Regions from separate parts of the Pandoraea sputorum genome, predicted to be linked through region 2. Evidence: predicted binding sites of a transcription regulator. Region 2 holds the regulator's gene; each other region holds the start of a gene.
What was found. Region 2 encodes HrcA, which represses chaperone genes, less so after heat shock. Its sites were predicted from a motif close to TTAGCACTCNNNNNNNNNGAGTGCTAA; they were not measured.
Positions count from the first base shown of each region.

Region 1: a site for HrcA is predicted at 1,494-1,520, ahead of NA29_RS05490 (co-chaperone GroES). Genes of this name have one in related genera too.
Region 3: a site for HrcA is predicted at 1,894-1,920, ahead of rpoH (RNA polymerase sigma factor RpoH). Genes of this name have one in related genera too.

Region 1 covers NZ_CP010431.2:1,207,331-1,210,606, forward strand. Annotated here, with positions in the region: gene proX (glycine betaine/L-proline ABC transporter substrate-binding protein ProX) at 1-726, shown strand, start outside; gene NA29_RS05485 (carboxymuconolactone decarboxylase family protein) at 788-1,171, shown strand; gene NA29_RS05490 (co-chaperone GroES) at 1,599-1,889, shown strand; gene groL (chaperonin GroEL) at 1,939-3,276, shown strand, end outside.
Region 2 covers NZ_CP010431.2:4,632,868-4,636,143, forward strand. Annotated here, with positions in the region: gene NA29_RS26515 (DUF6600 domain-containing protein) at 1-395, opposite strand, end outside; gene hrcA (heat-inducible transcriptional repressor HrcA) at 643-1,671, opposite strand; gene NA29_RS20385 (NAD kinase) at 1,792-2,736, shown strand; gene recN (DNA repair protein RecN) at 2,760-3,276, shown strand, end outside.
Region 3 covers NZ_CP010431.2:570,783-574,058, forward strand. Annotated here, with positions in the region: gene NA29_RS02595 (cytochrome ubiquinol oxidase subunit I) at 1-141, opposite strand, end outside; gene cydP (cytochrome oxidase putative small subunit CydP) at 131-472, opposite strand; gene rpoH (RNA polymerase sigma factor RpoH) at 920-1,858, opposite strand; gene NA29_RS02610 (nuclear transport factor 2 family protein) at 2,082-2,471, shown strand; gene ybiB (DNA-binding protein YbiB) at 2,622-3,276, opposite strand, start outside.

The sequences.
Region 1 (3,276 bases), 2.3 Mb from region 2:
GCGGCACAGGCCATGGTGGTTGGCTCCGGGCTGATTTCGGGCGATGGCATCAACGGCTATCTCATCGACAAAAAGACGGCGCTGCAATATCACATCACCAGTCTTGAGCAGATGAAGGACCCTAAGATCGCCGGACTCTTCGGCAGGGACGGCAAGGCCGAGTTGATCAGTTGCGACCCGGGCTGGAGTTGTGGCGATGTCGTCGATTATCAGATCGACAAGTTCGGCCTGAAGCAGACGGTCAAGGCGGTGCGCGGCAAGTATGAAGCGCTGATGGTCGAGGCGGTGACGAAGATCAAACAGGGCAAGCCGGCGTTCTTCTATGCGTGGAGTCCGTCGTGGGTGACGAACGCGCTCGTGCCGGGCGCGGATGTTGTGTGGCTGCCGACGCCGGCAGACGCGCTGCCGCCGAACGTCCCGAACAAGGGCTCGGCGCTCGTGAACAACGTGGAGGGGTGTGCGGGTGGCGCGAATCCGTGCCGCATGGCGATGGCGTCGTGGAACTGGGGTTCGGTGGCGAATAAGCAGTTCGTCGCGGCAAATCCGGCCGTGAAGACGTTGATCGAGCAGATTCGCTTCCCGGGCAAGACGTGGTCGCAGTGGGAAGCCGTCATCAGCAAGGAAGGCGGTTCTCCGGCGCTGATCACGAAACTGTCGGATGAGTGGATTGCTGCCAACAAGGCACAGATGGATCAGTGGGTGGCGACGGCGCTCAAGGCGCATTGAGCGATGGCATGGCCGCTCCCGCGGCCTTGCATCGATACTCAGGACATGAGGAGAGCGTTCGATGAGTTCGGAACTGTTTGAAAGAGGGCTGAAGACACGCCGTGAGGTGCTGGGCAGCGAGTATGTGGACAAGTCGATTGCCTCGGCCGATGCGTTCAATCGTCCGATGCAGGAACTGGTCACGGAGTACTGCTGGGGGGAAATATGGAACCGCCCCGGACTGGACCGGCGTACCCGCAGTCTGCTCAACCTTGGCATGCTCACCGTCATGAACCGTCCGCACGAACTGAAGTTGCACGTGCGCGGCGCGTTGACCAACGGCGTGACGAAGGAAGAAATCACGGAGGTCTTCCTGCAAGCGGCGATCTACGCCGGTGTGCCTGCAGCGATCGATAGCTTCCGGGTGGCGCGGGAGGTTTTCGATACCCTGGCCGCCGAAGCCTGATCCCGAGAGGTCGTCAGGGACCGGTGACGATGTCTGCTAACGTCGTCACCCGACGCCGACGCCCATAGTTGTTCACCGCACAAATCTCATAGCAGTTGTAGCGGTTCGTCGCATCGCCAGTAGCAAACGTGTACGCCCGGCAAGGGTACAGGTTGCGGTTGTTACGTATCTCATTGATTTCACAGAATTTGTCTTGGCTGTCGGTCTCGCTGGTCCAGGGCTGAGTGAACCTATTTCACTATTTAGCCGATCTCGACAGCAGCATAAATCTCATCTCCGGGAATACCCCGCGTCTTGAAATCGTAAAACCCCGTCCCTATAATTAGCACTCGTTGGCACAGAGTGCTAACAACCATGAATTCACCATATATGCAAAAGCTTGCATATTTAGTTTTGACGATCTCACTGAGAGAAAGAGGAGCTTGTAATGAACCTTCGTCCCTTGCATGACCGCGTAATTGTCAAGCGCCTGGACAACGAAACGAAGACGGCTTCGGGCATCGTGATCCCGGAAGCCGCCGCCGAAAAGCCGGACCAGGGCGAGATCCTGGCCGTCGGCCCGGGCAAGCGCGATGATCAAGGCAAGTTGATCGCACTCGACGTGAAGGTGGGCGACCGCGTTCTGTTCGGCAAGTATGCCGGCCAAGGCGTGAAGGTCGACGGCCAGGAACTGCTGGTCATGCGCGAAGAAGACATCATGGCCGTCGTGGCCGCCTAAGACTGTCTGCCCCCAGACATCTACGTAAAGAATTCAAGGAGTTAATGCAATGGCAGCTAAAGAAGTCGTTTTCGGCGATGCCGCTCGTGCCAAGATGGTCGAGGGTGTCAACATCCTCGCCAACGCCGTCAAGGTGACCCTGGGCCCGAAGGGCCGTAACGTCGTGCTCGAGCGCAGCTTCGGCGGCCCGACCGTGACCAAGGACGGTGTGTCGGTCGCCAAGGAAATCGAACTCAAGGACAAGCTCCAGAACATGGGCGCGCAAATGGTCAAGGAAGTGGCTTCCAAGACCAGCGACAACGCCGGCGACGGTACCACCACCGCAACGGTGCTGGCTCAGTCGATCGTTCGCGAAGGCATGAAGTACGTTGCCTCGGGCATGAACCCGATGGACCTGAAGCGCGGTATCGACAAGGCTGTCGCCGCTGCTATCGAAGAACTGCGCAAGATCAGCAAGCCCTGCACCACGAACAAGGAAATCGCTCAAGTCGGCTCGATCTCGGCCAACAGCGACACCTCGATCGGTGACTACATTGCCAAGGCAATGGACAAGGTCGGCAAGGAAGGCGTGATCACCGTCGAAGACGGCAAGTCGCTGCAAGACGAGCTGGACGTCGTCGAAGGTATGCAATTCGACCGCGGCTACCTCTCGCCGTACTTCATCAACACCCCGGAAAAGCAAGTCGCGATCCTGGAGAACCCGTTCGTCCTGCTGTTCGACAAGAAGGTGTCGAACATCCGTGACCTGCTGCCGGTGCTCGAGCAAGTCGCCAAGGCTGGCCGTCCGCTGCTGATCATCGCTGAAGACGTCGAGGGCGAAGCCCTGGCAACGCTGGTGGTCAACAACATCCGTGGCATCCTGAAGACCTGCGCCGTCAAGGCTCCGGGCTTCGGCGACCGCCGCAAGGCCATGCTGGAAGACATCGCCATCCTGACGGGCGGCCAGGTCATCGCCGAAGAAATCGGCCTGACGCTGGAAAAGGCCACGCTGGCTGAGCTGGGTCAAGCCAAGCGCATCGAAATCGGCAAGGAAAACACCATCATCATCGATGGCGCCGGTGAAGCCGTGAACATCGAAGCGCGCGTCAAGCAGATCCGCGCCCAGATCGAAGAAGCCACCAGCGACTACGACCGTGAAAAGCTGCAAGAGCGCGTGGCCAAGCTGGCCGGCGGTGTTGCAGTGATCAAGGTCGGTGCTGCGACCGAAGTCGAAATGAAGGAAAAGAAGGCACGCGTGGAAGACGCGCTGCACGCTACCCGCGCTGCCGTGGAAGAAGGCATCGTCCCGGGCGGCGGTGTTGCGCTGCTGCGTGCTCGCGTGGCCGTGTCGGACCTCAAGGGTGCCAACGCCGACCAGGACGCCGGTATCAAGATCGTGCTGCGCGCG
Region 2 (3,276 bases):
TTCGGGTCGAAGCTGCGCAGGCGCACACCGACGGTGCCCTGCGTTACGTTCAGTTGCACATTCTGGTCGGTGACGGCGGACAGCGTCAGGCTGGTCGACGCACCCATGCGCACCGCCGTGCCGCCCACGTGCATCTCGGCCCGGCTGTTGCGATCGACCCAGATGGCATCGCCCGTCGTGAGCGGACGGTTGCGGTCCGCATAGCGCCAGTCGCTCGTGCCCGCCGGGGCGTAGGTGACGGTTCCGTCGAACTGGGACAGACGTGCCACGCGCCCCGGCGGATCGGCGCTCTGCGCCTGTGCCAGCCCCGGCGCACCCACGGCGCCCAGCAGACTCAGCGCCAGCCCGACGCCGAGGGAGCGGACCGTCGTCCGCCAGGAAATCAGGGATTTCATAAACACTCCGGGCCCTTTCGGTGGGCATGCCGTGCGCGGCTTGCAGGCGTTGGCGATCAGCCACCTTGTTGTTCTGTCCGAATCCTCCGGCGAGCCCGATAACGACTTCGGACGACCTCGCCGCAAGTGACGCTTCAAGCCTAAGCCTGCCGTGTGTGACAGCGTGTAAAGGAATGCTACGGGGTTGTAACCGGGAATGGGCGAATGGGCGAATCGTGGGCCGCGCGCGGACGCGCCTGCTCGCCGCTCAGTGATGGCTGAGCGCGTTGGAGAGCAGCTTGGCGGTGATGTCGACGATGGGGATGACGCGCTCGTACGCCATGCGCGTCGGTCCGATCACGCCGAGCGTACCGACGACCTCGCCGTCGACTTCGTACGGGGCCGTGACAACCGTCATCTCCTCGATCGGCACGAGGCTCGACTCGCCGCCGATGAAGATCTGCACCCCTTGCGCGCGGCTCGACACGTCGAGCAGTTGCAGCAGGCCGGTCTTGGACTCGAACACGTCGAACAGCTTGCGCAGACGCTCCATGTTCGACGACAGATCCTCCACGCCCAGCAGGTTGCGCTCGCCCGAGATCAACACGCTCTCGCGCGTGGTGTCGGCCATCGCGTCGCTGCCCGCCTGCACGGCGGCCTGCATCAGCGCGCTCATGTCCGAGCGCAGTGCATCGAGTTCACCACGCAAGTAAGTACGCACATCGTCGAAGCTGTGACCGCCGAAGTTGGCGTTCAGGTAGTTCGCAGCTTCGACCAGTTGCGCCGGGGAATAGTCCTTTTCCGTCAGGATGATGCGGTTCTGCACGTCGCCGTCGGGCGTGACGATGATGAGCAGCACGCGCTTGTCGGACAGACGCAGGAATTCGATATGACGGAAGGTCTGGCTGCGGCGCGGGGTGAGCACCACGCCCGCGAATTGCGACAGATGCGAGAGCACCTGTGCGGCAGAGGCGATCAGTTGTTGCGGGCCAGCCGGTTGCAGACTGGTCTGCACTTGCGTCGCCAATTGGTGCACGGCCTCTTCGAGCGGGCGCACCGCCAGCATCGTGTCGACGAACAGACGGTACGCGCGCGGCGTCGGCACGCGACCGGCCGACGTATGCGGGCTGGCCACGAAACCCATCGCTTCGAGATCGGACATCACGTTGCGGATCGTCGCGGGAGACAGGTCGAGGCCCGAGAACCGCGAGAGCGTGCGCGAGCCGACCGGCTGGCCATCTGCGATGTACCGTTCGATCAGGGTTTTGAGAAGCGTTTGCGCACGTTGATCTAGCATGGCGAAAATTGTAACGCGAAACGTGGGGCCCCGTTCCCCCTAAATCTGGCCTCGCGTTGCCTGGCCAAAGGGAACGTGCCCTACCGGCCCTCTGGCGGCGTTGCAGGCCGTGCGTTGGCGATGGTTGCTGTCATCGACTTATGGTGTAATGGCGGCATGAAAACTGGGAGCCCCTTCAAGACCGTGGCGCTCGTCGGGAAGTACCATGCCGACGGCGTCGCCGAACCATTGCTCACGCTCGCGGCATGCATCGCCCAGCGAGGGCATCACGTCGTCTTCGAGCGTGACACGGCGCACAACATCGGCGCAGGTGCCGATCCGTACCGCACCCTCGACATTCAGGAAATCGGCACACAGGCCGACGTAGCGGTCGTGGTCGGCGGCGACGGCACGATGCTCGGCGTCGGCCGCCAACTGGCCGCGTCGAAGGTACCGCTCATCGGCGTGAACCATGGCCGCGTCGGGTTCATCACCGACATTCCGCTCGACGAGATGCGTCAGGTCGTGCCCGCCATGCTCGAAGGACACTTCGAAGCCGAACAACGCACCCTGCTGGCCGCGCGCATCGAACGCGACGGCCAGACGCTCTTCGAGACGCTGGCGTTCAACGACGTGGTCGTGAACCGCTCGGGGATCTCGGGGATGGTGGAGCTGCGCGTCGACGTCGACGGCCGCTTCATGTACAAGCAGCGCTCCGACGGCCTGATCGTCGCTACGCCCACCGGTTCGACGGCCTACGCTTTGTCGGCGAGCGGCCCGATCCTGCATCCGCGCCTCGGTGGCGTGGTGCTCGTGCCGATCGCACCGCATGCGTTGTCGAACCGTCCGATCGTGTTGCCGGATTCGAGCGACATCGTCATCACGATTACCGGCGGTCGCGAAGTCGGCGCCAATTTCGATATGCAGTCGTTTGCCGAACTGCGTCAGGGCGATCAGATTCTGGTCGGCCGCTCCCAGCATCAGGTGACGTTTCTGCACCCGGTCGGCTACAACTACTACGCGACGCTGCGCCGCAAGCTGCATTGGAACGAGCATATCTCCGACGAAGATACGCCGCAGAACTGACTCCACGCCTCACCCGACATCCCATGCTACGCAGTCTCTCGATTCGCGATTTCGTGATCGTCGATCGTCTCGATCTGGAATTCTCCGCAGGCTTCACCGTGTTTTCGGGGGAGACCGGCGCGGGCAAATCGATTCTGATCGATGCGCTGGCGCTCGCGATGGGCGAGCGCGGCGACACCAGCATGGTGCGCAACGGGCAATCGCGCGCCGACATCACCGCTGAATTCGCCGCCGACGCCGAAGCGCGCCCCGATCTCGAAGCCTGGCTACAAGCGCAGGCGCTTACGCTCGAAGAGCACGGCGGTGTGCTGCTGCGCCGTGTGCTCGACGCCGGCGGCCGCTCGCGTGCCTTCATCAACGGCACACCCGCCACGCTCACACAAATGCGCGAACTCGGCGAAATGCTCGTCGACATTCACGGCCAGCACGCACACCAGCAGTTGCTGCGCCCGGACGCGCAACGCCGCCTGCTCGACTCGCACGCGGGCGCGACCACCCTCGCCGCCGATACCGCCGCCGCTCACAAGGAGTGGCGACGCC
Region 3 (3,276 bases), 1.7 Mb from region 2:
CTTGCCGGTCATCACATAGACCGATTCCATGATGACGAGCAGCCACGACAGGCCCAGTGTGAGCGGGACGAACAGGAAGTGATACAGCGCCGTTATGGCGAACTGCAAGCGCGAGAGGTCGACGACTTCGCTACTGATCATGGCGGACACCTTGATTTTTGGTGGGGGACTGCGCTTCGACGGCCTGCGGCCCGATGAGGGCGCGGGCCACGACGTCCGGCGGCAATTGCATGTGTTTGGCCATCGGAGCGTCGAAGAACGCGTGCTTCAGAACGAACAGGAGTACTACCTTGATCGCGAGCACGATCAGGATTTCGAGGGCAAAACGAGAAGGGCGGGTGCGCCAGCGCCGGATCATCCAGGCGACGATGCCCGTGGCTGCCGGTTCCGGCTGGCCCGGGACCGCTGCGGCCGGTACTGCCGGTGAGGCCGTGGCGTGAGGCTTCAGACTGCTAGGAGAGTGGGTGTCCATCCGTGACGGCTCCTGGCGTCGAAAGTCGTGTTGTTGGGAACAGCGTCGACTTTCGGCGCATTTTGCCTTATCGCTTGAAAATGTCAAACCGCAGCGCACGGGGGCGGATGACACGCAGATGACGCTGGTTCGATGCGGATCTGCCGTTGCGAGCAACGGCGGATGAGAAGCGGATTCGAGACAAGGGTCCGGCGCGGCGAACGGCCCCCGGGCCGTCCTTCGCACGCAGCATGGCTACGTACGAACCGATTCTATCGACGGGCTCAGTAGCAGACCTTGCGATGCATCAAGTCGCGATCAGATGACGGATGAACTTTCGAAGTCCAATAAAAAAGCCCCGCGAACCTCTCGGGGCTTCACGGGGCTTGGGTGTCGGCGATGTTCCGTCGACCTGGATCGCAGTGTCGTGTGGCAATTTGTCGCTGCCTTCGACACCCGAACCCGGTATTACGCGTAGGCTTGCAACGCGCCTTTCATCTTCTTCATGGCGGCCACTTCGATCTGACGGATACGTTCGGCGGAGACGCCGAACTCGTCTGCCAGTTCGTGCAGCGTGGCACCACCGCTGCCATCGTCGGCGACCGACAGCCAACGCGCTTCGATGATGCGGCGGCTACGCGGGTCGAGACGGCCGAGCGCCGTTTGCAGACCGTCGCTCTGCAGATGGTCACGTTCGCGTGCGGCGATCACGGCGGTCGGCTCCTGATGGGAGTCGGCCAGATAGGCGATGGGGGCGAAGCTTGCGCTGTCGCCGTCGTCGCTGTGACCTTCGAGGGCGATATCACCGCCCGACATGCGCGTTTCCATCTCGATGACGTCTTCACGCTTGACGTTCAGGTCGCGTGCGACCTGATCGATCTCTTCGGGCGTGAAGGCCTGCAAGCCTTGCTTCTGGCTACGCAGATTGAAGAACAGCTTGCGCTGGGCCTTGGTCGTGGCGACCTTGACCGTGCGCCAGTTCTTCAGCACGTACTCGTGAATCTCGGCCTTGATCCAGTGCATGGCGTACGACACGAGCCGGACACCCTGCGTGGGATCGAAGCGTTTGACGGCCTTCATCAGGCCGATATTGCCTTCCTGAATCAGGTCGGCGTGCGGCAGACCATAACCGAGGTAATTACGCGCGATCGAGACCACCAGACGCAGGTGCGAAAGCACGAGCTGGCGGGCGGCTTCGAGATCGTCGTTCTCACGCAGACGCTTGGCAAGCGACTGCTCTTCCTCGGCGGTGAGCAGGGGAATGCGATGGACAGCCTGAATGTAGCTGTCGATATTGCCCAGACTGCCCGGCAGCATCAGCGCCGACGGGGCAAGTGCAAGGGCACGCGAATTCGGCGCCGTGCCGGTGGCCGGCGTCGTCGGATGCTTGGTGGCGGCAGTACTCAAGTGGTGGACTCCTGGTTAGCCTCTGGGAAAGCATTTTAGCACTCTCTTTCGATGAGTGCTAAAGACGTTAGAACCCTTACCGGACGGGAAGTTTCCGGCTTCTCGGGGTTTTCCAGCACCCCCCGTCAAACGGGAGAAGTCACTGGCGCAAACGTGACTCGGATGGTGTAAATTGCAACCCAAGCCACGAGCTTAAAGTGATGGCGAAGGATGGGAGGTCAGCATGGCGGGAAAGCACATTGACGCGGTACGACAACTCGAATCGGCGCGCTTCGAAGCGATGATCGAAGGCGATGTCGATGAGCTGGAAAAGCTCCTCGCGGACGATCTGTTCTACGTGCACTCGAATGGCAAACGCGAAACCAAGCGCGAATTTCTCGACGCGATCAGCTCCGGCCGCCGCCGTTACCTCGACATCGACGTCGATCCGAAAGCGCAGGAACTCCGCCAGTTCGGCGACACGGTGGTCGTCACTGGCAAGCTCAAGGTCGAACTGGAAACCGCGACCGGTTCGCTCGCGTCGCAAATGACCTACACGGCAGTGCACAAGCTGCTGGCCGAAGCCTGGCTCGTCATCTCCTGGCAGGCCACCCGCATGGCGTCGGCCGACTGACCCGCCCGGTACTCTCCAGGCGTCCTCTCCAAACAGAAGATTTGATGTGTTTCGGAATGAAATGTTCCGAAAATATCGAATCAATCCGCGATATTTCGATTTTGTGACGGAATTCGTGCGAGTTATCCGACGTTGTGCGCGTATTTCGTCTCAATGCGCCGATGACGCACTTAGCCCGATGGCCTGACGAATCACCTCGACCTGACGAGCGATGGGGGCAGGCACTGGAACGTCGCCAGCAAGCACCGCTTCGATCCATCGGGCAGTGGCCGGGGCGTCGGCTGGGGGGAGTGACGGCGGCGCGCCGGTGGCACCTTCCTCAGCTTCCTGCCACACCCGGAACTTCCCGTCCGAAAACCCATCGATCGCCGCCTGCCGACGGGCATCCGCGACCGGTTCGCCTTCCGTGCCACGGGCAAGCAGCACGCCCGGGGCGGCGCTATTGGTCGCGTCGGCAAACATCTCGCTCAGCGTCTCCCGATACTCCGGATGTGTGTAGTTCACGAGGCGCAGCGCGGGCCCGGCAAACGGCTGCAAAAGCTTGACGACGGTGTGCCCGGAATTTCGCACGCCGAGCGCCGCACGCATCTCCAGCAATCGCTCCAGCGCGGGCGACAGCGCGGCAATGGGCAGATAGGCGACGCGGCGCGTGCGCAGGGCTTCCTCCGCCTCGGCGGCCGATTGGCTCGCGGGATGACCTAGCTCCGCGAAGATCGCTTGCGTGCCGACGCGATTCGCGCCGCTGTGATGTTGTCCGTGCACCAGCACCGGGATACCGTCGCGCGCGAGCAGCAGCGCCAGCAAC